3 regions of the Martelella mediterranea DSM 17316 genome follow, and region 2 is predicted to be linked to each of the others. Evidence: predicted binding sites of a transcription regulator. Region 2 holds the regulator's gene; each other region holds the start of a gene.
What was found. Region 2 encodes LexA, which represses DNA repair genes until DNA is damaged. Its sites were predicted from a motif close to TGTTCNNNNTGTGTTCNG; they were not measured.
Positions count from the first base shown of each region.

Region 1 (7,636 bases), 1.8 Mb from region 2:
TGCGCGTTTCCATGCGCGGCGAGATCAAGCATCTGCAGAAGCGGCTCGGCACCACCTCGATCTACGTCACCCACGACCAGTTGGAAGCCATGACGCTGGCCGACCGGCTGGTGGTGCTGAATGGCGGCAGGATCGAACAGATCGGCACGCCGCTCGACGTCTACCACAAGCCGGCCTCGACCTTCGTCGCCAACTTCATCGGCTCGCCGGCGATGAATCTGGTTGAGGGAAAGCTGACGCAAGGCCAGCTCACGATCGGCGACAACAGGATGCAATTTTCCAGCGCTCCGCCCGCCGATGGCCCAGTCACCGTCGGCATCCGCCCGGAAGACCTGCAGCCGACGGCGGGTGCCGGCCTCAAGGCCCGGCTCGATTATGTCGAGGAACTCGGCGCCACGCGGCTTGCCCATTGCCTGACCGGCGGCGAGCGGCTGACTGCGGCGCTCTCCCCCGAGATACCGCTTGCCGACGAACTCACCTTCGCGGTGTTGCCGGAAAAGGTGCATTTCTACGACCACGCTACCGGGAAGCGGCTTTCGACCGCCTGAGCGACGCCTGCGATTGCCAAGGGGCGGCGCGATGACTAAATATCGTGTCGCTTTAACCGAACCGGGACACGCTTTTCATGGCCGCAATCAAGAACGTCGCCGTCCAGATGGACCATATCTCCACCGTCAAGATCGGCGGCGATTCGACCTTTGCCATGAGCCTCGAGGCGCAGAACCGGGGCTACAAGCTGTTCCACTACACGCCCGACCGGCTGAGCCTGCGCGACGGCAAGGTGTTTGCGACCGTCGAGCCGATGACGCTGCGCGATGTCGAGGGCGACCATTACACGCTCGGCACGCCGGAGCGGATCGACCTTTCGACCATGGATGTGGTGCTGCTCAGGCAGGACCCGCCCTTCGACATGGCCTATATCACCTCCACCCACCTGCTGGAGCGCATCCATCCGAAGACGCTGGTGGTCAATGACCCGGCCTGGGTGCGCAACTCGCCGGAAAAGATCTTCGTCACCGAGTTCACGGACCTGATGCCGCCGACGTTGATCACGAAGGATGTCGGCGAAATCCGCCGTTTCCGCGAGGAAATGGGCGATATCATCCTGAAGCCGCTCTATGGCAATGGCGGCGCGGGCGTATTCCACTCCACCCGAGACGATCGCAATTTCACCTCGCTTCTGGAAATGTTCGCGCAGATGTTCCGCGAACCCTATATCGCCCAGGCCTATCTGCCGGCCGTGCGCAAGGGCGACAAGCGCATCATCCTGGTCGACGGCGAATTCGCCGGCGCGATCAACCGCGTGCCGGCCGAGACCGACAGCCGCTCCAACATGCATGTCGGCGGCCGCGCGGAAGCCGCCGGCCTGACCGAACGCGAAAAGGAGATCTGCGCCCGCATCGGCCCTGCACTGAAAGAGCGCGGCTTCATCCTCGTCGGCATCGACGTGATCGGCGACTATATGACGGAAATCAACGTCACCTCGCCGACCGGTATCCGCGAGGTCAAGAAATTCGGCGGGGCGGATATCGCGAGCCTGATGTGGGACGCGATCGAGAAGAAGCGCGGCGGTCTATGATCTGTTCTCGCCCGCCAGCGCCTGCTGCGTGAGGCGCGCGCGGATCTCGTTCTTCTGGGCGTCGATCATGCCCGAGATCAGGAACAGATCGACGATCCACCATAGCGCCCAAATGCCAAGCAGGAAAAAGCCGACGATGAAGACGACGGTCAGTCCGCCGATGACGTTGAGCAGAAGCATGGCAAGGCCCGACCCCATGCGGCCGAGATAAAACCGGTGAATGCCGGCCCAGCCAAGGAAAAACCACAGCAGATAGGCAGCCGCCGGCGATTTGGCGCTGTTGGTCACGTGCTGCTCGATCAGTATCCGCTCTTCGGTCGTCAGTCCCATGGCACCCTCTTTGCTTTCGACCCGCGGTTTACTGCGGCGCTGGCGATCTGTCTATCCCGTTGAACACGAAGGAGAAATGAAAGTTCTCTTTTTGTTCTTGCAAGTAAGCGCGAGTTATGGAATCCTTGCAACCTGAGGATACAGGCAAGCGGGCGGGATGGTCATGGTTTCACGCGTTCATACGGTTGCGTTTCAGGGGATCGAGGGCGTTCCGGTCGATGTCCAGGTCATGGTCGCGCCGGGCAAGATCGGCATGCAGATCGTCGGCCTGCCGGACAAGGCGGTCGCTGAAAGCCGCGAGCGGGTGCAGGCGGCGCTCCATGCCACGGGCCTGGCGCTTCCGCCGAAGCGGGTCACCGTGAATCTCGCGCCGGCCGACCTGCCGAAGGAGGGCTCGCATTTCGACCTTGCGATCGCGCTCGGTCTGATGGCGGCGCTCGGGGCGGTGCCAGCGGATGCGCTGTCCGGCTACATGGTGATCGGCGAACTGAACCTTGACGGGACGATCGCCTCCGTGGCCGGCGCGCTGCCCGCGGCCATCGCCGCCAACGCGCTCGACAAGGGCCTGATCTGCCCGGTCGATTGCGGGCCGGAGGCGGCCTGGGCGAGCGCTGATATCGATATTCTCGCCCCCAAGAGCCTGATCGGCATCGCCAATCACTTCAAGGGCACGCAGGTGCTCTCCCGCCCGCACCCGGCCGTGCGCGCCGCACCGCACGACCTGCCGGACCTTGCCGATATCAAGGGGCAGGAGAGCGCCAAGCGCGCGCTCGAAGTGGCGGCCGCCGGCGGGCACAACCTACTGATGGTCGGCCCTCCGGGTGCCGGAAAGTCCATGCTCGCCGCCCGCCTGCCCTCGATCCTGCCGCCGCTTCTGCCGCAGGAACTGCTCGACATGTCGATGGTCCACTCGATCGCCGGCAAGCTTGCCGGCGGCAAGTTGTCGGATCGGCGGCCGTTCCGCGCGCCGCATCATTCCGCCAGCATGGCCTCGCTGGTGGGCGGCGGCATCAAGGCGCGGCCGGGCGAGGCCTCGCTTGCCCATCACGGCGTGCTTTTTCTCGACGAGCTCCCGGAATTCTCGCCGCAGGTGCTCGACGCCTTGCGCCAGCCACTGGAGACCGGCGAATGCGTGATCGCGCGCGCCAATCACCGCGTCTCCTACCCCGCCGCCTTCCAGCTTGTCGCGGCGATGAACCCGTGCCGCTGCGGCATGGCCGGAGAGCCCGGCCATTCCTGCGCGCGCGGCCCGCGCTGCGCCGCCGATTATCAGGCCCGCATTTCCGGCCCGCTGATGGACCGGATCGATATCCGCATCGATGTACCCGCCGTCAGCGCCATTGATCTCATCGGCGCGAAATCGACGGGCGAAGCGAGCGGCGCGGTGGCGCGCAGGGTGGAACGCGCCCGCAATGCCCAGCGCGAGCGCTTTGCCGGGCTTGATGAGAAGGCGACCACGGTCAATGCCCGCTGCGCGGCAAACCTGATCGAGAAACTCGCAGAACCCGATGCCGCCGGCCTTGCCCTGCTGCGCGAGGCGGCGGAGAAGATGCGGTTTTCCGCCCGCGGCTATCACCGCGTCCTCAAGGTCGCCCGCACGATCGCCGATCTCGACGGCAAGGCCCAGGTTGGCCGCATGCATATCGGCGAGGCCATAGCCTATCGCGTCGCAACGGCCGAAAGGACCGGCGCCATCGCCTGACGCGCCGGCGCAGCGCTCGACCGCGTCCCCGAGACATGCGGGCTTACCAAACACCCGCGCGAACGTGGTCCCGGCTCCCGGCTCCCGGCTCCCGGCTCCCGGCTCCCGGCTCCCGGCTCCCGGCTCCCGGCTCCCGGCTCCCGGCTCCCGGCTCCCGGCTCAAGAAGCATTCTCCCTAACCGTCCCTGCGCCAACCATTTTCCCCGGCCTCCCGCGCGGGACTAGGCTTGTGACAACGCAGCCCGCGAAGGAGATTCTCATGTCGGATGCAACATCGAAGCTGGGCCTTCCCTTTATCCTGCCCGCCCAGGCGCAAAAACACGTCACCCATAACGAGGCGTTGCAGCGTCTCGACGCCGTCGTTCATCTCGCGCTTGCAGGAGAAGACGACAGCCCGCCGGAAACGCCCGAGGACGGCGACTGCCATCTGGTCGGTGAAAGCCCGACCGGCCTGTTCTCCGGCCATGCCGGGGAGATCGCGATCTATCAGGATGGTCTCTGGCAGTTCGCAGGGCCAGCCGCCGGCTGGACCGCCTGGTTCGGTACTGATGCTAAATGGCGCGTCTTCGACGGTGCCGCCTGGGTCACGCCACCGGTTCCCGACGAGGCAACTTTCGCGTCCGTCGGCATCAATGCCGCGGCGGATGCCACCAATCGTCTGTCGGTGTCCTCTCCCGCAACGCTGCTAAACAATGCAGGTGCCGGCCACCAGCTCAAGATCAACAAGGCGACGCCCGGCGACACCGCCTCGCTGCTGTTCCAGACCGGCTGGTCCGGCCGCGCGGAAATGGGTCTCGCCGGCACCGACGGCTTTGCCATCAAGGTCAGCCCGGACGGCGCAAGCTGGTTCGAGGCGCTGCGCGTTTCCCCCTCCGGTGCGGTCGTCACGCCGGAACGCCCGCTCGCGCGCGCCGCGCGCGCCGTTGGCGCCACGCTGATCGACACGCCAACCGCGCTCGGCTTCGACACGCTTTACACGGGCGAGGGCGGGTTCTTTCTCGGCGCGGCGGTTGCCGGCGGCGGCGAAAAGCTGTCCTTTCCGGTCAGCGGCTATTACGCGGTTACCCTCAATATCTCGGCAACCGCAAGCGGCCCCTTCACCGTCACTCTGCAAAAAAACGCCTCGGAAAACGTGGTGATCGTGCGCGGCGGCGCGACAGGGGGAGACGAGGTCACGCTCTCGTCCACCGCCATCGCCTATTTTGCGACCGGCGACGACGCGCAGCTATCTTTCACCGGGGCAGCGACCTACAATCTGGGATATGGCGCCACCGAGGTGATCGCGGTTCTGACCTGATTGTCCCGAACGGCTTGAATGCATGCCGTGATCAGGGCTATCCATTGTAAACCCGCATGTCGCGGCCGGGTGAAATCGCCGCGACATGCGCGAGACAGGCAATAAGAGCGGAGACCCCCTTTTGCGGGGAGGGCATCCGCAGGAGAAAGGGCGATCATGGCGGGCATGGACTGGCGGAAGAGTTTCGATCTCAAACACCCTTCGCTGAAACCGCTCTGGGTGCGCATCCTGGCCGTGGCGCTCTCCGCCGGCTGGGCTGTGGCCGAGCTGTTTATCGGCTCGCCCTTCTGGGCGATCCCGTTCGGCGCTGCCGCCGCCTATATGGCCTATGTCTTCTTCTTCTCGCCCGATCGGCACTATTTCAGCGGCAAAGACGACGCGTGAGGCGCTTTACTCGCCGCAGCTCAGCGTGTGGAAATGGTCGCCCCATGCGGCGATCGCCACCTTGAAATACCCTTCTCCTTCGAAGCGATGGTCACCGCCCCAGACCAGCCGGCCGCCATCGGCCGTTCCGCGCAGATAAATCACGCCGTTTTCGGTCTTGAGCGGCAGGATCGCGCTTCGCCCACCTTCGATCTCTCCGGACACCGTGGAGAATGGCAGGTCCTTGCGCGCTTCGATCGCGCGATAGCGGGCGATATAGCTGACCGGCTGATTGCAACCATTCATCAGCACGAACGAAATGAACGGCGCGTAACCGGCTTCCATCACGCGGAACTGGCCGGGCTGAAGCCCCGTCATGATTCGGCCGATCCCCTCCTGCTCCGCCTTGCCGATATAGCGGCCGCGCCCGGGGCCGAGATAGATCCCGACAATGCCGGAGCTCGAACGGATGGCCGCGCCGGCGGCACCCTCCGGCAGCGCGCAGTTCAACGGCATAAGATCCCCGGCCTCAATCGCAAGCGCCGCGCAGCCGTCGCTCGCCATCTGCCCGCCGGTCGCGGCGTCATAGAAGTCCACGCTCAGCCCCTCGTCATTGCCGGCATGGCCGTAGTGAAAGCCCGCCTCCGCGGTGACCTCGGAAAAGGCCGGCTGCCCGTCCGCCTCCCTCACTTCGACGATAGCAGGCTGGTCGTTCAGCGAAGCGCCCGGACCGAAGGGCGCGTCGGCGGCGGGCAGATAGACGCGTTGAACGAAGCGCCGCCCGGCGGGAATATAGCCGTCATCGAGATCGATGCGCGGCATGATCTGGCGGTCTTCGAACGGCGCGCCGGTTTCGGGATCGATCACACAGGTCGCCGCCGTCAAAACATGGCGGGGACCGATGACCGTGCCCGAACAGACCACCTGATCGATGCCGCTGACGATGGCCGCCAGGCTGCGGTCCCGCCCTTCGCTGCCATCCACCGCTTCGACATGGGTTGCGGCGACTGCAGCAGACGCCAGAAAACAGCCCGCGAGAAGCGCGTTCAGGAACAGAAATCCGCGTTGCCGCAATGTCCGCCTACTCATCGGCGCCCTCCCCGGCCGGCTGTCCGTTCCCACCCGGTTCCGCGCCCCGCCTCTCGCCGGCATCGGTCGCCCTTTCCATGGCAGCCATGATCGCGGCGGCCTCCCGGCGGGCCTGTTCATAGGCGGCAGCATCGCCCTGCTTCAATCCGTTCGGCAGGTTTTGCAGCCGCTCGAGCTTGCGCAGAAGCGCGATCGGCACGCCCCGGCGAAAGGCCGGCTCCAGATAGCGTTGCGGATCCTCGCGCATCGCCGCCACCTCATAGCCGAAACTGCGCGCGACGCCATCGAGCAGCCGGTTGACCGCCTCGGCGGCGGCCACGGCGCGGTTGCGCATGTTGTTTTCCGCCAGAAACGTCATCAACTCGTTAGCCGACCACGCCGCTTGCACGATCTCTACCCCTTCGGGGCGAAGCTCGCTTTGCCAGACCGAGCGCGCCGTTTCCGGCGACAGCCACGCATCCTTGTTGATGCCGCTCAGCCAGATAAACGTCCGGTCCCAGCCGGGCCGCGACGGTGGGCTCTCGACCCATTCGCCCGGCGCGCCGGGGGTCGCGATCCGCTGCGATACGCCGACATAGGAATTCTGCGCGGGCGCATAAAACCGGAACATCATCTCGACCTCCGAAGGCCGGATGCGCGGCGCCTCCTCGGGCAATCGCGCGCCGGTTTCGCCTGATGGCGACCAGACCTGCACATCACCCGGCCCAAATGTCGGCAACAGATAGCGCCAGTCTTCGATTTCATAGCGAAAGCGCGCGGTCAGCACCGGCGCGTCATTCTCCAGCGCCATGTGCAGATCCGCGTCCCAGATGAGAACGCTTGTCGAAGGCTCATCCGCCGTGGGCGCGGTGAAGCTGGCGCTGTAGCTCTGCCCCCGTGCCTCCACCAGACGATTGCCGTCAGCCCCCGCCGCAGCCGGCAGCAGCAGCGCAAGCCATCCCAGGAAAAGAGACGTCAAGAACCGAGCCATAGCTCGAACCTTTCCTGCTGTTCATCGGACACGAAAAACCGGCGCTTGCCCCCGAGCGGCTGAAGCCCGGCGCGCGCGCCGTAATAGCCGCCGGTCTCCGCGCTGTCTGTCGCAAGCGGCATGTAGGACAGCGCGAACCAGCCCGCCACGCAGACAAGCAGAGCGGCGATGACGCCCCCGCCGAGCCATAGCAGAACCTTGCGCGGATCCCGCTTCGGCCTCTGGTGGACCGCCGAGGCATCCCACACTTCGTCGTCAACATCATCATCCCACGCGGGAACCGCAGGCGCCTTGACCGGCTGCGGG
Region 1 is NZ_CP020330.1:1,579,107-1,586,742, reverse strand. Features, by position in the region: gene Mame_RS07340 (sn-glycerol-3-phosphate import ATP-binding protein UgpC) at 1-548, shown strand, start outside; gene gshB (glutathione synthase) at 626-1,579, shown strand; gene Mame_RS07330 (TM2 domain-containing protein) at 1,574-1,909, opposite strand; gene Mame_RS07325 (YifB family Mg chelatase-like AAA ATPase) at 2,073-3,611, shown strand; gene Mame_RS07315 (DUF2793 domain-containing protein) at 3,871-4,908, shown strand; gene Mame_RS07310 (hypothetical protein) at 5,065-5,292, shown strand; gene Mame_RS07305 (serine protease family protein) at 5,299-6,360, opposite strand; gene Mame_RS07300 (hypothetical protein) at 6,353-7,330, opposite strand; gene Mame_RS07295 (hypothetical protein) at 7,315-7,636, opposite strand, start outside.
Region 1: Mame_RS07325 (YifB family Mg chelatase-like AAA ATPase) is a predicted target of LexA. The motif match lies at 1,991-2,008, and genes of this name have one in related genera.

Region 2 (7,636 bases):
TCCACCAGTTCTCCGCTGAAAAAATCTCAACCTCGTTCAATCCGGAAAAGCCCTCGGCCTCCACGGCTGCGCGAAGGTCCGGGATATCGATGACGCCATCGCCCATCATGCCGCGGTCGTTCAGCATGTCGGTGGTCGGCACCAGCCAGTCGCAAAGGTGAAACGCCATCAGCCGCGCCTTCCCCGCGCGGGCGATCTGGGCTTTCACCTCGGGGTCCCACCAGATGTGGTAGACGTCGGCGGCAACGCCGATGCCGTCACCGAGCCGGTCACAGATGTCGAGCGCCTGCGCCATGGTGTTCACCGCTGCCCGGTCGGCCGCATACATCGGATGCAGCGGCTCGATGGCGATCTTCACCCCGACAGTGCGGGCATAGTCGAGCGTTTTGGCCAGCCCTTCCTCGATCATGGCGCGGGCGCCGTCGAGATCGCGGCTTCCCTTGGGCAGACCTCCGACCACCATGACGAGGCATTCGGCGCCGATGGTGGCGGCCTCGTCCACGGCAAGGCGATTGTCCTCCAGAACGGCGTCCGTCAGCGCGCCTTCGGCCGTATACCATCCGCCGCGGCAAAGGCCGGAAACGGCAAGCCCGGCATCGCGGATCTGGCGGGCGGCCTTCTCCGCACCGAGCGCCTGCAGCTGATCGCGCCATGGCGACAGGCCGCCGAACCCGTGGCGGGCGCAGCCTTCGATCGCCTGATCGAGCTTCCATTGCGCCCGCGTGGTCGCTGTGTTCAGCGAAAGCCTTTCGGGGGTGATCACCGCCATGCCGTCAGACCCCGATGCCGTGGGTGGCCATCACCCGCGCGGTGCGGGCTGCGGCCATCTCGGTATCCGCGATCAACCCCGCCGCATCGGCAAGGCGCACGATCTCGGCCAGGTGCTGCGCCGAGCGGGCGCTCTGCTGGCCGCCGAGCATGGTGAAATGGTCCTGATGGCCCATCAGATAGGCGAGGAAGACGACGCCGGTCTTGTAGTAGCGCGTCGGCGCCTTGAAGATGTGGCGCGACAGCGGCACGGTCGGCTCCATCACCGCGCCCCAGCGCTGCATGTCACCTTTCGCCAACGCCGCAAGCCCGGTCGCGGCAACCGGCGCGATCGGATCGAAGATGCCAAGCAAAGCATGGCTATAGCCGTGATCGTCGCCGGCGATCAGCTCCGGATAGTTGAAGTCGTCGCCGGTATACATTTTCACACCATCCGGCAGGCGGCGGCGCATGGCGATTTCCTTTTCGGCCGAAAGCAGCGAAATCTTGATGCCGTCGACCTTGTCGGCATTGTCCTCGATGATCTTGAGGCAGGTATCCATCGCCGCCATGTGGTCGGCGCTCGCCCAGTAGCCTTGAAGCGCCGGGTCGAACATCTCGCCGAGCCAGTGCAGCACGGCCGGCTGCTTCAGGCCGGAAAGGATGCGGCCATAGACGCGGGCGTAATCGTCAGCGCTGTTCGCGACCTTGCAGAGCGCGCGCGACGCCATCAGGATCACCTGACCGCCGGTGGCCTCCACCGCCTCGCACTGCATTTCGTAAGCCGCGATCACGTCGTCGATGGTCTTGGCATCCGCCGGATCAAGGTGGTCGGTGCCCGCGCCGCAAGCAATCGAATGACCGCCGGCTTTCGCTTCCTTCACGGAACGCTGGATCAGCTCCAGAGAGGTCGGCCAGTCCATGCCCATGCCGCGCTGGGCGGTGTCCATGGCTTCCGCCACGCCAAAGCCGAGCGACCAGAGATGGCGGCGAAATGCCATCGTCTTGTCCCAGTCGACATTGCAGTCCGACCACGGATTGTTGTCGGCGAGCGGATCGACCACGACATGGGCGGCGGCGAACACCTTGCGGTTCCACGGGCCCCTGTCCGGCGTCACGCCGGCGCCGGAAAAGGAGAAGGTCTCGATGCCGCCGGAAGCGGTCGGAAGCTTGATAGCGCTCATGATCAGATTCCCAGATCTTCGAGGTCGACCCAACGGCGTTCGCGGGCGCTTTTATATCCGGCCTCCGCAAGCTGCACGCCCTTGGCGCCCTCGGTCAGCGTATAGGCCCAGGGACCGTCTTCCAGGACATGGCGCAGGAACTGCTCCCACTGCACCTTGAAGCCGTTGTCGAAGACGGTGTTGTCCGGCACGTCCTGCCAGTCCTCGAAGAAGTTCATCTTCTGCGGTTCGTCGGGGTTCCACACCGGCTTCGGCGTATTGGCGCGGTGCTGACTGTAGCACTTGTGCAACCCGGCAACGGCGGAGCCGTGGGTGCCGTCGATCTGGAAGGTTACGAGATCGTCGCGGCGAACGCGGGTGCACCAGCTTGAATTGATATGCGCGACGATATCGCCTTCCAGCATGAAGGTCGCATAGGCAGCGTCATCGGCGGTTGCCTTGTATTCCCTGCCCTGTTCATCAATGCGGGCCGGGATATGGGTCGCGGTGGTGCAGGAGACCGACTTGACCGGGGCGACGACATTATCCAGCACGTAGCGCCAATGGCAGAGCATGTCGGAAACCATGCCGCCGCCATCCTCGGCGCGGTAGTTCCAGCTCGGACGCTGCGCCGGCTGGTCCTCGCCGGTAAACACCCAGTAGCCGAATTCGCCCTTCACCGACAGGATCTTGCCGAAGAAGCCATTGTCGCGCAGGCGCTTCAGCTTGACGAGGCCCGGCAGATCGAGCTTGTCGTGAACGATGCCGTTCTTGACGCCCTTTTCCTTGGCATAGCGCGCGATCTCGACGGCCTCTTCCAGACCCTCGGAGACCGGCTTTTCGGAATAGACATGCTTGCCGGCATCGATCGCCTTTTTCAGCAACGTCGGGCGCAGCTTGGTGGAGGCGGCATCGAAGAAGATGACATTGTAAGGGTCGGCAAGCGCCGCATCGAGATCGGTGGTGACGCGCTCAACGCCGTGGCGCTTCGCCAGTTCCTCGATCTTGGCGGCATTGCGGCCGACGATGATCGGGTCCGGCATCACAAGCGAGCCGTCACTCAAACGCAGACCGCCCTGATCACGGATCGCGAGCACCGAGCGGATAAGATGCTGGTTCATTCCCATGCGGCCGGTGACGCCGTGCATGATGATCCCGATACGATTGGTATCAGCCATAGAATTCCTCCCTGAACTTGCTCATTACCTACCAGTTAGTAATAAACGCGTCAACACGGCAGACTGACAAAAATTGATAGCGCGGAAGCGGTAGACATGTGGATGCTCTTGCGAGCGAAACCGGACAGGAAAACGCCGGCGGCGATGTTACGTCGGCGCCGGAGAGCCGCAGATTGATGGTCGCCGGTTCGGGTTTCTCGTGACGCGGTTGCGGCCGATCAGTCGGCGCCGAAAAGGTCGCGGGTGAAGACCTTTTCGGCGACATCGCGGATTTCATCGGTCATTCTGTTCGCAACGATCAGGTCGGCATTGTTCTTGAAAGCGTCCAGATCCCTGCTCACAGGCGAATTGAAGAAGGAAGCGTCCTTCAGCGCCGGTTCGTAGACGGTGACCGGTATGCCCTTGGCCTTGATCCGCTTCATGATGCCCTGAACGGAGGATTGGCGGAAATTGTCGGAACCCGCCTTCATCACCAGCCGGTAGATGCCGACCGACTTCGGCTTCAGCGCGATGATGCGTTCGGCGATGAAGTCCTTGCGGGTGGTATTGGCGTCGACGATGGCGCGAATCAGGTTCTGCGGCACCTCCGAATAATTGGCCAGAAGCTGCCTTGTGTCCTTGGGAAGGCAGTAGCCGCCATAGCCGAAGGATGGGTTGTTGTAATGGTCGCCGATGCGCGGATCGAGGCCGATGCCCTCGATGATCTGCCGCGAATCCATGCCGTGGGTGACGGCATAGCTGTCGAGTTCGTTGAAATAGGCGACGCGCATGGCGAGATAGGTGTTGGCGAACAGCTTGATCGCCTCGGCCTCCGACTCCCCGGTGTAGAGCACCGGAACATCCTTCTTCAGCGCGCCCTCGACCAGAAGGCCGACAAAGGTCTCCGCCCGGGCGGAACGCTCGCCGATGACGATGCGCGAAGGATTGAGGTTGTCGAAAAGCGCCCGCCCCTCGCGCAGGAATTCCGGGGAGAAGATGATGCGGTCGCTTTGAAAGGCAAGCCGCGTGCGGTCGGTAAAGCCCACCGGCACGGTGGATTTGATGATGATCGTCGCGGCGCTGCCCGAGGCCAGCACATCACTTATAACCCTGGTCACCGACGAGGTGTCGAAGTGATTGGTCTCGGGATCGTAATTGGTCGGCGTGGCGACGATCACGAAATCGGCATCGCGATAGGCGGCCGCCGCTTCGGTCGTCGCCTTCAGCCGCAGCGGCTTTTCCGCCAGATAGCGTTCGATCTCACTGTCAACGATCGGACTCCTGCCGGCATTCAGCCCATCCACCCGCCCCGGATCGATATCGATCGCCACCACCTCGTGGTTCTGCGCCAGCAGGACCGCGTTCGAAAGCCCGACATAGCCGATACCGGCAACCGCGATTTTCATGTTTCACTCCAGATCGATCCAGTGGCCCGGTCACGCTCGCCGGTTTATCGCCCACGACACATGAATTGGCAAGCCGCCCGGCACGCGCTCAGGCTGCCAACTGGACGGCTTTCGGCATGGAATGGCTTTTGAGACGAGACTGGCCTGCCGGTTTGTCGATTCGGCGCCCGACCCGCATCGGCGGTGCGAAACCCCTTGATTGCCGGGCCTGGGGGCGGACTTGCGGAACACAGTGAGAACATGTATATTCGTTCTGGATTTGTTTCGAAGGGCCAGGGGCAGGAAATGCTGACACGCAAACAACAGGAATTGCTGTATTTCATTCACGAACGGATGAAAGAGACCGGTATTCCGCCATCCTTCGACGAAATGAAGGAAGCGCTGGACCTCGCGTCGAAATCCGGCATTCACCGGTTGATCACCGCGCTGGAGGAACGCGGCTTCATCCGCCGGCTCCCCAACCGCGCGCGGGCGCTTGAAATCCTGCGCATGCCGGACAGCGTCATCGGCCAGCAGCCGCGCCGGGGCTTTTCGCCAAGCGTGATCGAGGGCTCGCTCGGCAAGAAACAGGAAGAGCCAAAGGCGCCGGCCAGCGCCAATGACGGCGGCTCGACCGGTATTCCGGTCATGGGTCGGATTGCCGCCGGCGTGCCGATTTCGGCGATCCAGGAAAACACCCATCAGATCATCGTGCCGGCGGAAATGCTGGGCGCGGGCGAACATTACGCGCTGGAGGTGCAAGGCGATTCGATGATCGAGGCCGGGATTTTCGACGGCGACACCGTGATCATCCGCAATATCTCCACCGCCTCGCCCGGCGATATCGTCGTGGCGCTCGTCAATGACGAGGAGGCGACGCTGAAGCGGTTCCGCCGCAAGGGCGCGTCGATCGCGCTGGAAGCGGCCAACCCCGCTTACGAGACCCGCATTTTCGCCGCCAACCAGGTCAAGGTGCAGGGCAAGCTGGTCGGCCTGATCCGCCGTTACCACTGAAGGTCAGGGTCTCAGGAACCGCGATGACCGGCAGGTATTCGCCGGAGCGCCAGTCATAGAGCCGGTGCCTGTTCCACGGGCGCGTGAGCGCTCTGACCGACGTGCTGATTGAGAGTGTCATGGGGCCGCAGGGCGATTGTGATGGCGTGGACGGCGGAGCTGCGGCGTCCGCTTTGCCTACTCTCAGCGGATTGGCATTGCTTGCTTGCTGAACGATTGCCTCACCCCTGTCCGGCTCCGCAACCGAGCGCCGTATGTCGCCATCGTCCCTAGTTCGACTGGCAGTCGGCGGCAGCGTGAATTGGAAGGCGCCGTGCTGGCGGCGCATCGCCGGCGTGACGAGGTATGCGCCGGAGCGGCAGATCTGGAAACCGGGGCGGTAGCGGCTAACGACGATATCGGCATTGTCGCAGGCAAGGCCGGCAAAGGCCGGCCGGTCGACCGTCATGAGCCTGAGTTCCATGAAGAGCCCGTAGCACCATGCATCCTTCTTGCAGTGGAAGATGCCGGGCGTTCGACCTGCTTCGGTGATCGTATCGCGGAGCGCCCGCGCGGCGCTCGCCATATCCGCTGCTTCCAGCCGCGCGAAGCGATCCTCCTCATCCAGCACCAGCGCGCTTTCTTCCACAGGCGGCAGCGTCTCTGCGAGCGCAAGCGCCGTTTCCCATTGCTCGAACACGAAGGATGGTGGCCGCTTCGTTGTGAGCGCCGCGACATCGCCGGTGACGAATGCGACGAGGTTGCCATCATCCGCCACCAGGATTTGCGACGGCGAAGGCTCGCGCGGCCATGAAATCAGTGCAACGGAAACCGCCATTGGGATCACGCCGAGAAGCCGCAGCCGCGTGCGCAACAGCACGAGCGGCAGGAAGCCGGCCAGGAACAACAGCAGAAATCCCTCCGGAGCGCGACCAGTGGTAAACGCGCCGCCGAGGCCGTCGACCCATGTCGCCGCCCGCATCACCCAATCAAGCCCCCAGCCCATGACGAACAGAAACGGCGCGTGAAGGTTGAGCGGCATGGCGATGAGCGACAACAAGCCCGCCGGCATGACGATGAAGGTGACGACCGGCATGGCGAGCAGATTGCCGAGGAGCCCGTAGCCGGCAATACGCGAAAAGTGATGGATAGCGAAGGGCGTCGTCGACAATCCGCCGATCAGCGCGGTGAGGACGATGCCGGAGGCCGCGATCCAGAGCCAGCGGAGCGGTCCCCGGCTTTGGCGAAAGCCTTCAGCGGGCCGGCGCTGCCATGCGCCATAGCCCGCGATCAGCGCGAGCGTGGCGGCAAAGGACATCTGCATGCCCGGCCCCACCACTTCGGCGGGCGTCACGATCAGGATCACGAGCGCGGCAAGCGCCACATTGCGCAGGCTGATCGCCGGCCGGTCGAAGATCGCCGCCGCCAGCATGACGGCCAGCATGATGAAGGCCCGTTCGGCGGACACCTGCATGCCCGAGATCAGCAGATAGAACAGCGCCGCCGCGATCGCCGCCGCCGCTGCGATCTTCTTCGTCGAAACCGCCTCGGCGGCGCGCGGCGACAGCGCCAGCAACAGCCTGAGGCTGGAGAAGAAAATGCCGGCGGCCAGCGCCATATGCAGGCCGGAAATGGCAATGATGTGGGCAAGGCCGGCGTTGCGCAGCGCATCGAGCATGTCGTCGCTCAGCGCCCGGCGCTCGCCGGTGATGATCGCATTGGCAAAGGCGCCGGTGTCGCCCGCAAGCACCGCACGAGTGCGCCCGGCAATGCCGTCGCGTATCCGCTCGATCGCAAAACCCGCCCGCGCATTGAGGCCCGGCGCGGGCGCGACGCCGATATCCGCCGGCGGCCCATAGAAGAAACCCACCGCGCCAATGCCGTCGAAATAGGACAGGAACCCGAAATCAACCAGGCCGGGCATGACCGGCGCGGAAGGCGGCAGCAACCGGCCAAGCCCCTGAATGGCGTGCCCGATGCCAACAGGCGGCAAATTGCCGCGGGCGACAAGCGTGACGCGTTCGGGCGGGCGATGGATCACGGGGTCGTCCGTCGCCGTCACCTGCACCAAGTAGCGCCAGCCGGTTTCCGTCGGCTCGCGGCTCTCAACGACGCCGGTGATATGGGTGGTCACGGCCGAATCGAGCATCACAGTTGCGCGCCGCGCCGTCTCCAGCTCCGCAAGCAGCGC
Region 2 is NZ_CP020330.1:3,401,169-3,408,804, forward strand. Features, by position in the region: gene Mame_RS15850 (sugar phosphate isomerase/epimerase family protein) at 1-769, opposite strand, end outside; gene Mame_RS15855 (dihydrodipicolinate synthase family protein) at 774-1,931, opposite strand; gene Mame_RS15860 (Gfo/Idh/MocA family protein) at 1,934-3,088, opposite strand; gene Mame_RS15865 (nucleotide sugar dehydrogenase) at 3,307-4,473, opposite strand; gene lexA (transcriptional repressor LexA) at 4,759-5,466, shown strand; gene Mame_RS15875 (ComEC/Rec2 family competence protein) at 5,420-7,636, opposite strand, start outside.

Region 3 (7,636 bases), 1.1 Mb from region 2:
CGAGGCCGCGAAGAACCCGGTGATCGTCGCCGGCGGCGGGGTGCATTTTTCCGGCGCGACGGAGACGCTCACGGCATTCGCCGAGCGGCATTGCGTTCCCGTGGTCGAGACGCAGGCCGGCAAATCCGCGCTTGCCTGGGATCATGAGCTGAATTTCGGCGCGGTTGGCGTTACCGGCACGGCAAGCGCCAACGCGGTTGCCGAAAAGGCCGATCTGGTGATCGGCGTCGGCACGCGGTTTCAGGATTTCACCACCGGCTCGTGGTCGCTGTTCAGCCATCCCGAGCGCCGGATACTGGCGCTCAACGTGCAGCCCTTCGACAGCGCCAAGCACGATGCGATCCCGCTTGTGGCCGATGCCCGCGTGGGGCTCGAAAAGCTGAGCGCGGCGCTGGGCGACAAACGCTTTGCCGAGCCCGATGCGACGTTGAAGGTCGAATGGTTTGCGAAGGCCGACGCCTATACCGCGAAGCCCGAAGACACCAATGCGCTGCCGACCGACATGCAGGTGATCGGCGCGGTCCAGCGCGCCGCGCGCGACAACACCGTGGTGATGTGCGCCGCCGGCACCATGCCGGGCGAGCTGCACCAGCTCTGGAAGGCGAAGCTGCCGCTCTCCTACCATATGGAATACGGCTTCTCGACCATGGGCTACGAGATCGCGGGCGGGCTTGGCATCAAGATGGCGGAGCCGGAGCGCGACGTGATCGTCATGGTCGGCGACGGCTCCTACATGATGGCGAATTCCGAGCTTGCGAGCGCCGTCGCCATGGGCGTCAAGATCACCGTCGTGATCACCGACAATCGCGGCTATGGCTGCATCAACCGGCTGCAGATGGCGACCGGCGGGGCCGAGTTCAACAACCTCTACGCCCATTCCAATCACGAAAACCCGATCGCCATCGATTTCGCCGCCCACGCGGCGGCTATGGGCGCGAACGCCACCAAGGTCGCCTCGATCGCGGAACTTGACGATGCGCTGGCCGCGGCGCGGGAGGCGAGCGCGGTGACCGTGATTGTGATCGACACCGATCCCTATCCGACGCCGGATGCCGGCGGCCACTGGTGGGATGTCGCGGTGCCGGAAGTCTCCGAACGGAACGAAGTCAACGAAGCGCGCGCCGGCTATGAGGCCGCGCTCAAGAAGAGAAGCTGAGCATGATCCTCTACGGCACAAATCCGATTGCCTGGACCAATGACGATGACCGCAGCCTCGGCGCCCATATCAGCCTCGAGCAATGCCTGGACGAGACCGCGAAGATCGGTTTCGACGGTATCGAGAAGGGGCACAAGTTCCCGCAGGACCCCGAGGGCCTGAAGGCGGTGCTGGAACCGCGTGGGCTGAAATATGTCTCCGGCTGGCATTCGCTCAACCTGCTCACGCATTCGGTCGAGGACGAGAAGAAGGCGATGCAGCCCGCGCTCGATCTCTTGAAGGCGATGGGCGCGAAGGTCATCATCGTCTGCGAGACCTCCAACGCGATCCACGGCGATGATGGCAAGCCGGTCAACGACCGGCCTAAGCTTGCCGATGACAAGTGGGCAGATTTCGGCGCGGGCGTTGAGGCCCTGGCGCAATATGCCGCCGATCAGGGCATCGCGCTGGTCTACCATCACCATATGGGCACGATCGTCGAGACCGAGGATGAGATCGACCGGCTGATGGCAAACACCGGGCCGGCGGCAAGGCTGCTGCTCGACACCGGCCATTGCCTGTTCGGCGGCGGCAATCCGGAACGGCTGGCCGCAAAACATATGGCCCGCGTCGGCCATATCCACGCCAAGAACGTGCGGTCTGCCATTGCCCGGCGGGTGCGCGACGAAAATCTCTCCTTCCTCGAAGGCGTGCGCCGCGGCGTGTTCACCGTGCCGGGCGATGCCGAAGGCGGCGTCGATTTCGCGCCCGTGCTGAAGATTGCTGCCGATGCCGGCTATCAGGGCTGGCTGGTGATCGAGGCCGAGCAGGACCCGGATGTGCGCAATCCGTTCGAATATCAGTCGCTCGGGCTGAAAAGCCTAAAGGCGATGGCGACGGAAGCGGGTCTCGACACCGCCGCCTGAGGCGGACGACAGAAAAAGGGAAAGCAAGCGATGAGCAATCTTCTCAGAAAACCGACGGCCGCTTCGGGCAAGGTGCACGACATCACGCCGGAAACCGCGAACTGGGGCTATGTCGGCTTCGGGCTCTATCGCCTGAAACCCGGCGAAAGCGCGCACGAAGACACCGGCGACACCGAAGTGATTCTCGTGCTTGTCGAGGGCAAGGCCGAGATTGCGTCGGGCGATGTCTCCTTCGGCGCGCTTGGCGAGCGCATGAGCGTGTTCGAGCGCCTGCCGCCGCATTGCGTCTATATTCCCGCTGGCAGCGAATGGTCGGCCACCGCCACGACCGATTGCACGCTCGCGGTCTGCACCGCGCCGGCAAAGCCCGGTCGCAAGGCGCAGGTGATCGGCCCGGAAGGCATCGCGCTGACCGAGCGCGGCAAGGGCGCCAATACCCGCTACATCTATCCGATCGCCATGGAAGAGCGCGATGTCGCCGACAGCCTACTGGTGACGGAGGTGTTCACGCCTGCCGGCAACTGGTCCTCCTATCCCCCACACCGCCATGACGAGGATCGCTTCCCCGACATGACCTATCTGGAGGAAAGCTATTACCACCGCCTGAACCCGGCCCAGGGCTTCGCCTTCCAGCGGGTGTTCACTGAGGACGGTTCGCTGGACGAGACCATGGCGGTGGCCGATGGCGATGTGGTGCTGGTGCCGAAGGGGCATCATCCGTGCGGCGCGCCCTATGGCTATGAACTCTACTATCTCAACGTCATGGCCGGGCCGCTACGCAAGTGGCGATTCGAAAACCATCCGGATCACGACTGGATCTACCAGCGCGACGCCAAATCCGAGTAAAATCGGGTCTTCCGGGGAGGGCGGGACAGGCGGTCTGGCGACGGTTTTCCAGGCTGCCTTCAGCTCAGAGGCTCCGGGCGGTTCATAACCTTACGCCTCGCGTCAAAAAAATATCGCGGGGCGCTTGCCGAAGCAGGCAGGCTGTTTTATAGAGCAGCCGCTGGTCACGGAGTGTAGCGCAGCCTGGTAGCGCACCTCGTTCGGGACGAGGGGGTCGCAAGTTCGAATCTTGCCACTCCGACCATCGCAATTTCCCGAAAAATTCCTGAAAATTTGCGCCTTGAGGCTGTTATTCGACTTCGCGCAGAGGGCGGAAGCTCATGCGGTGAAGCGGGCAGGGCCCGGTGTCGATGATCGCCGCGCGATGGACCGCGGTGCCATAGCCGACATGGCCGTCAAACCCGTAGGCGGGATAGATGGTCGCGGCCTGTGCCATCATCCGGTCGCGGGTGACCTTGGCGATGATCGAGGCGGCGGCGATCGATAGCGAACGGGCGTCGCCCTTGATCACGGCTTCGGCGCGGCACGGGATTCCGGGCGGCTGATCGCGACCATCGGCAAGCACCATCGCCGGCGGCAGCGCCAGGCCCAGCACCGCGCGGCGCATCGCATCGAGGGAGGCCCGCAGGATGTTGATCCGGTCGATCCGGCCGGGACTGCTTGAGGCGACCGAAACCAGCGCCGTATCGAAGATCGCCTCGAACAGCGCCTCGCGGGCCTTGGCCGTGAGCTTCTTAGAGTCGTTCAGGCCTTCGGGAATATTATCCGGGTCGAGGATGACGGCGGCCGCCACCACCGGGCCGGCAAGCGGGCCACGGCCGGCCTCATCGCAGCCGGCGACGGGCCAGAACCCGCGCAAACGCGCAGCACTTTCCAGCGAAAAATCAGGCACTGCCGGCGGCAGATCGAAAAGGGCAGGAGAATCGGAAGGAAGCGCGGATGACATGAAGTCATTTCACACCGCCTTCCGATCTCCCGCAAGTCCCCTTCGGAGCAATTCTGAGAACTGCTCATGTGCGGCAGTGAAGGGGACCTCTTCGGCCGGGTCCAAGGGCTTTCCCGGCCGGAAAGGGATCAGAACAGGTTGAGCTGCGCGCCGCCGCCATCGGGCGGGGTGAACAGGTCTTCCCTCAGCGCCGTGCTGCGGCGGGTGAGCTTCAGCCGCTTGACGGCCATTTCGAAGCGGCGGGCGATCTGCCAGGCATAGGGGCCGCTGCCCTTCATCCGCTTGCCGAATTCTGCGTCATAATCCTTGCCGCCGCGCATCGATCGGATCAGGCTCATCACATGGCGGTAGCGGTCCGGATGGTTCTCCAGCAGCCAGTCCTTGAACAGCGGCGCGACCTCGAGCGGCAGACGCAGCAGGATATAGCTCGCCTCGGTCGCGCCGGCCGCAGCGCCGCTGTCGAGGATCCGTTCCAATTCGTGATCGGTCAGCACCGGAATGATCGGCGCAACGGAGATGCCGACGGGTATGCCTGCCCCGGCAAGCGCGCGGATCGTCTCCAGCCGGCGCGGCGGGGTGGCGGCGCGTGGCTCCATGCTCCGGGCAAGCTTGCGGTCGAGCGTGGTCACCGACATCGAAACCTTGACCAGATGCTTTTCCGCCATCTGCGACAGGATATCGATATCGCGCAGGATCAGCGCGGATTTGGTGGTGATGGAAACCGGATGGTTTGCATCGGCAAGCACTTCCAGCACCTGGCGCATGATCCGCCATTCCTTCTCCACCGGCTGATAGGGATCGGTATTGGTGCCGATCGCGATGGTCTTGGCATGGTAGCCGGGTTTGGAAAGCTCACGGGCAAGCTGGCGGGGCGCATCTGGCTTGGCAAACAGCCGGGTTTCGAAATCAAGTCCGGCCGACAGCCCCATGAAGCCGTGGGTGGGCCGCGCGAAGCAGTAGATGCAGCCATGCTCGCAGCCGCGATAGGGATTGATCGAGCGTTCGAACGGCACGTCCGGCGAGGTGTTGCGGGTGATGATCGACTTCACCTTCTCGACCTGCACCTCGGTGGCAAAGGCCGGCAGATCCTCCTCCAGATGCCAGCCGTCGTCAAAGCCCTCCCGGCTTATCGGCTCGAACCGGCCGGACGGGTTGGCGGTCGCCGCGCGGCCGCGCCGGCGTCCATGATCGACCGGGTCGAAATGACGGGTCGGGGGCGGCGTGAAGCCGGCGATGTCCATATCGAATGCGTCTTCCATGATCATCTCCCGTCTGTTTTACCGGAGGGTCTTCATGCCCTTTGGCAACACCTGACAGGAAATATAGGTTAACTTTTAGAACAAAGCAAGAACATACGACGCGGCTTTCGTTCACATGGGCGTTCGCCCTTGGCAAGAGCCGTGCAAATTGCCTAGATAGCGGCATGTTAAGCGTTCTGATCGAAAGCAGAAATCAGGAGGCCGAGCTTGCGCACACGCTCTCGGCTCTGGTCGCTGGCGCCGTCGAGGGGCTTGTCAGCGATGTCATCGTTCTCGAACACGGCGCCGGCGAGGGCGTCGAGCGCGTGGCCGATGCCGCCGGCTGCCGGTTCATGCGGAGCTGGGACCTGCCCGACGTCATCCGCCAGTCGCGCGGCGATTGGGTGCTCGTTCTGGAGCCTGGCGCGCGGCCGCTTTCCGGCTGGGTGGAAACGGTGTCGGAGCATATCGCGCTGGAAAACAGTCCCGCGCGGTTCTCGCGTTCGAAAAGGCACCGGCGCTCGCTCCGGCAACGGCTTTTTTCGAAACGCTGCCCGCTGGAAGTGGGCGTGCTTCTGCCCAAATCCATGGCCCTGGAAAAGGCCAGTGCCGGTGGTGATTCGCCGTTCCTGCTCGCCCGAAGGCAGATGACGCGGCGGCTTTCCTGCGAGATCATCCCGGCCTGGGCGATGATCCGGACCTGACCCGAATCAGGCGCGATGCCGGCGTTTACGCGTTCCGCTTCAGGTGTTCGTCCAGCCGGGGCATGATTTCCACGAAATTGCAGGGCATGTGGCGATAGTCGAACTGCTGGGCGATGATCCCGTCCCAGCCATCCTTGCAGGCGCCGGGCGAGCCCGGCAGCACGAAGACGAAGGTTTTTCCGACGAGCCCCGCGGTCGCGCGCGACTGGACCGTCGAGGTGCCGATCTTCTCGAATGAAATCCGGTGGAAGATCGCCGAAAAGCCGTCCATCCGCTTGTCGAACAGCGGCTCGATCGCTTCCGGCGTCACATCGCGGCCGGTAAAGCCGGTTCCGCCTGTGGTCACCACCACATCGATCGCGTCATCGCCGCACCAGGCTTTCACCGTTTCGGCAATCGCCGTTCGGTCGTCGCCGACGATGCGGCGATCGGCCAGAACATGACCCGCGGTTTCGATCCGCGCGGCCAGCGTATCGCCGGAGCGGTCGTCGGCAAGCGTCCGGCTGTCGGAAACGGTGAGCACGGCAAAGCGGACGGGAATGAAGGGGCGGTCGCTCATGCGGCATCTCCTGAAGAAATTGTGGTCGTGGCAACGACGAACCAGTCGGGATAGGCGGCCGCAAGGTTGCGCGCCGCAATCTCGGCGCTCGCAAGATCGGGGTAGAGCCCGAAACAGGTTGCTCCCGATCCCGACATGCGCACGAGTTCGGCCCCGGTCGCCGCCAGCGCATCGGTAACGGCAAAGATCACCGGCGCGATGCGGCTTGCGGGAAATTGCAGATCGTTGCGCGCGCTCTTGATGAGGGCAAGCCAGTCCTCGGCCCGTTGCGGCATATCGCCGTCCAGAATTGGCGAATTATCGCGATGTTCCAGCGCCCCGAAAACCTCGGGCGTCGCGACCTGGTGCAAGGGGTTTACAAGCACGAGGAAGAGCCTCGGAAACCCGATTGCCGGCGTTATCGCATCGCCGATCCCGCGCGCAAACAGCGGCTTTCCGGCAAGGCACATCGGCACGTCGGCGCCGAGCGAAAGTGCGAGCGGCGCGGGTATTTCTCCGGGCAGGCGCCAGAGCCTTGCAAGGCCGCGCAAGGTCGCGGCGGCATCGGCCGAGCCGCCGCCGATGCCGGATGCGGGCGGCAATTGCTTTTCCAGGTGGATATGCACAGGCGTCGCCGAAAACCCTTCCGCCTCGGCATACTCCCGCAGCAGGTTGCGGGCCTTCAGCACCAGATTGCCGCGGTCCGGTTCATCCCCGCGCGGCACGGCGTCGGCAAACCGGCCGGAAAGCGTGAACCGGTCGGCATCGGCTTCCGCGAATGTCAGCCGGTCGCCGAATGTGGCGAACGTCACCAGCGTGTCGAGCAGATGATAGCCATCGCCGCGCCTGCCGGTGACATGAAGCGCAAGGTTGATCTTGGCGCGGGCGTCGACCGTCAAAGCCGCGCCGTCAGCCGTGGTCACGGCGTCTTGACGGCGTCTCCGTCTCCCTCAGCCTTGGCAAGCGGCGTCTTGTCGTCTTCAAGCGTCAGCCCGTTGGCGATCTTGTCGTTTAGCTCCGGCACCAGGTCCTCCGGCGGGTCGTCGGAAAGCGCCTTCTTCCACTGGTAGATCGCCTCGAGCTTGCGACCCACCTGCCAATAGGCATCGCCAAGGTGATCGTTGATCGTCGGATCGCCGGTGTCGAGCACCACCGCGCGCTCAAGCTCGCGCACCGCGTCGTCATAGCGCCCGAGCCGGAAATAGGCCCAGCCGAGCGAGTCGATGATATAGCCATCATCGGGGCGCTGATCGACGGCCTGCTGGATCAGGTCGAGACCCTCCTCCAGATTGATGCCCTGATC
Region 3 is NZ_CP020330.1:2,316,110-2,323,745, forward strand. Features, by position in the region: gene iolD (3D-(3,5/4)-trihydroxycyclohexane-1,2-dione acylhydrolase (decyclizing)) at 1-1,156, shown strand, start outside; gene iolE (myo-inosose-2 dehydratase) at 1,159-2,061, shown strand; gene iolB (5-deoxy-glucuronate isomerase) at 2,092-2,907, shown strand; tRNA gene Mame_RS10840 (tRNA-Pro) at 3,075-3,151, shown strand; gene Mame_RS10845 (ribonuclease HII) at 3,197-3,853, opposite strand; gene Mame_RS10850 (PA0069 family radical SAM protein) at 3,982-5,094, opposite strand; gene Mame_RS10855 (glycosyltransferase family protein) at 5,277-5,795, shown strand; gene moaB (molybdenum cofactor biosynthesis protein B) at 5,821-6,354, opposite strand; gene Mame_RS10865 (4-(cytidine 5'-diphospho)-2-C-methyl-D-erythritol kinase) at 6,351-7,256, opposite strand; gene Mame_RS10870 (tetratricopeptide repeat protein) at 7,253-7,636, opposite strand, start outside.
Region 3: Mame_RS10850 (PA0069 family radical SAM protein) is a predicted target of LexA. The motif match lies at 5,189-5,206, and genes of this name have one in related genera.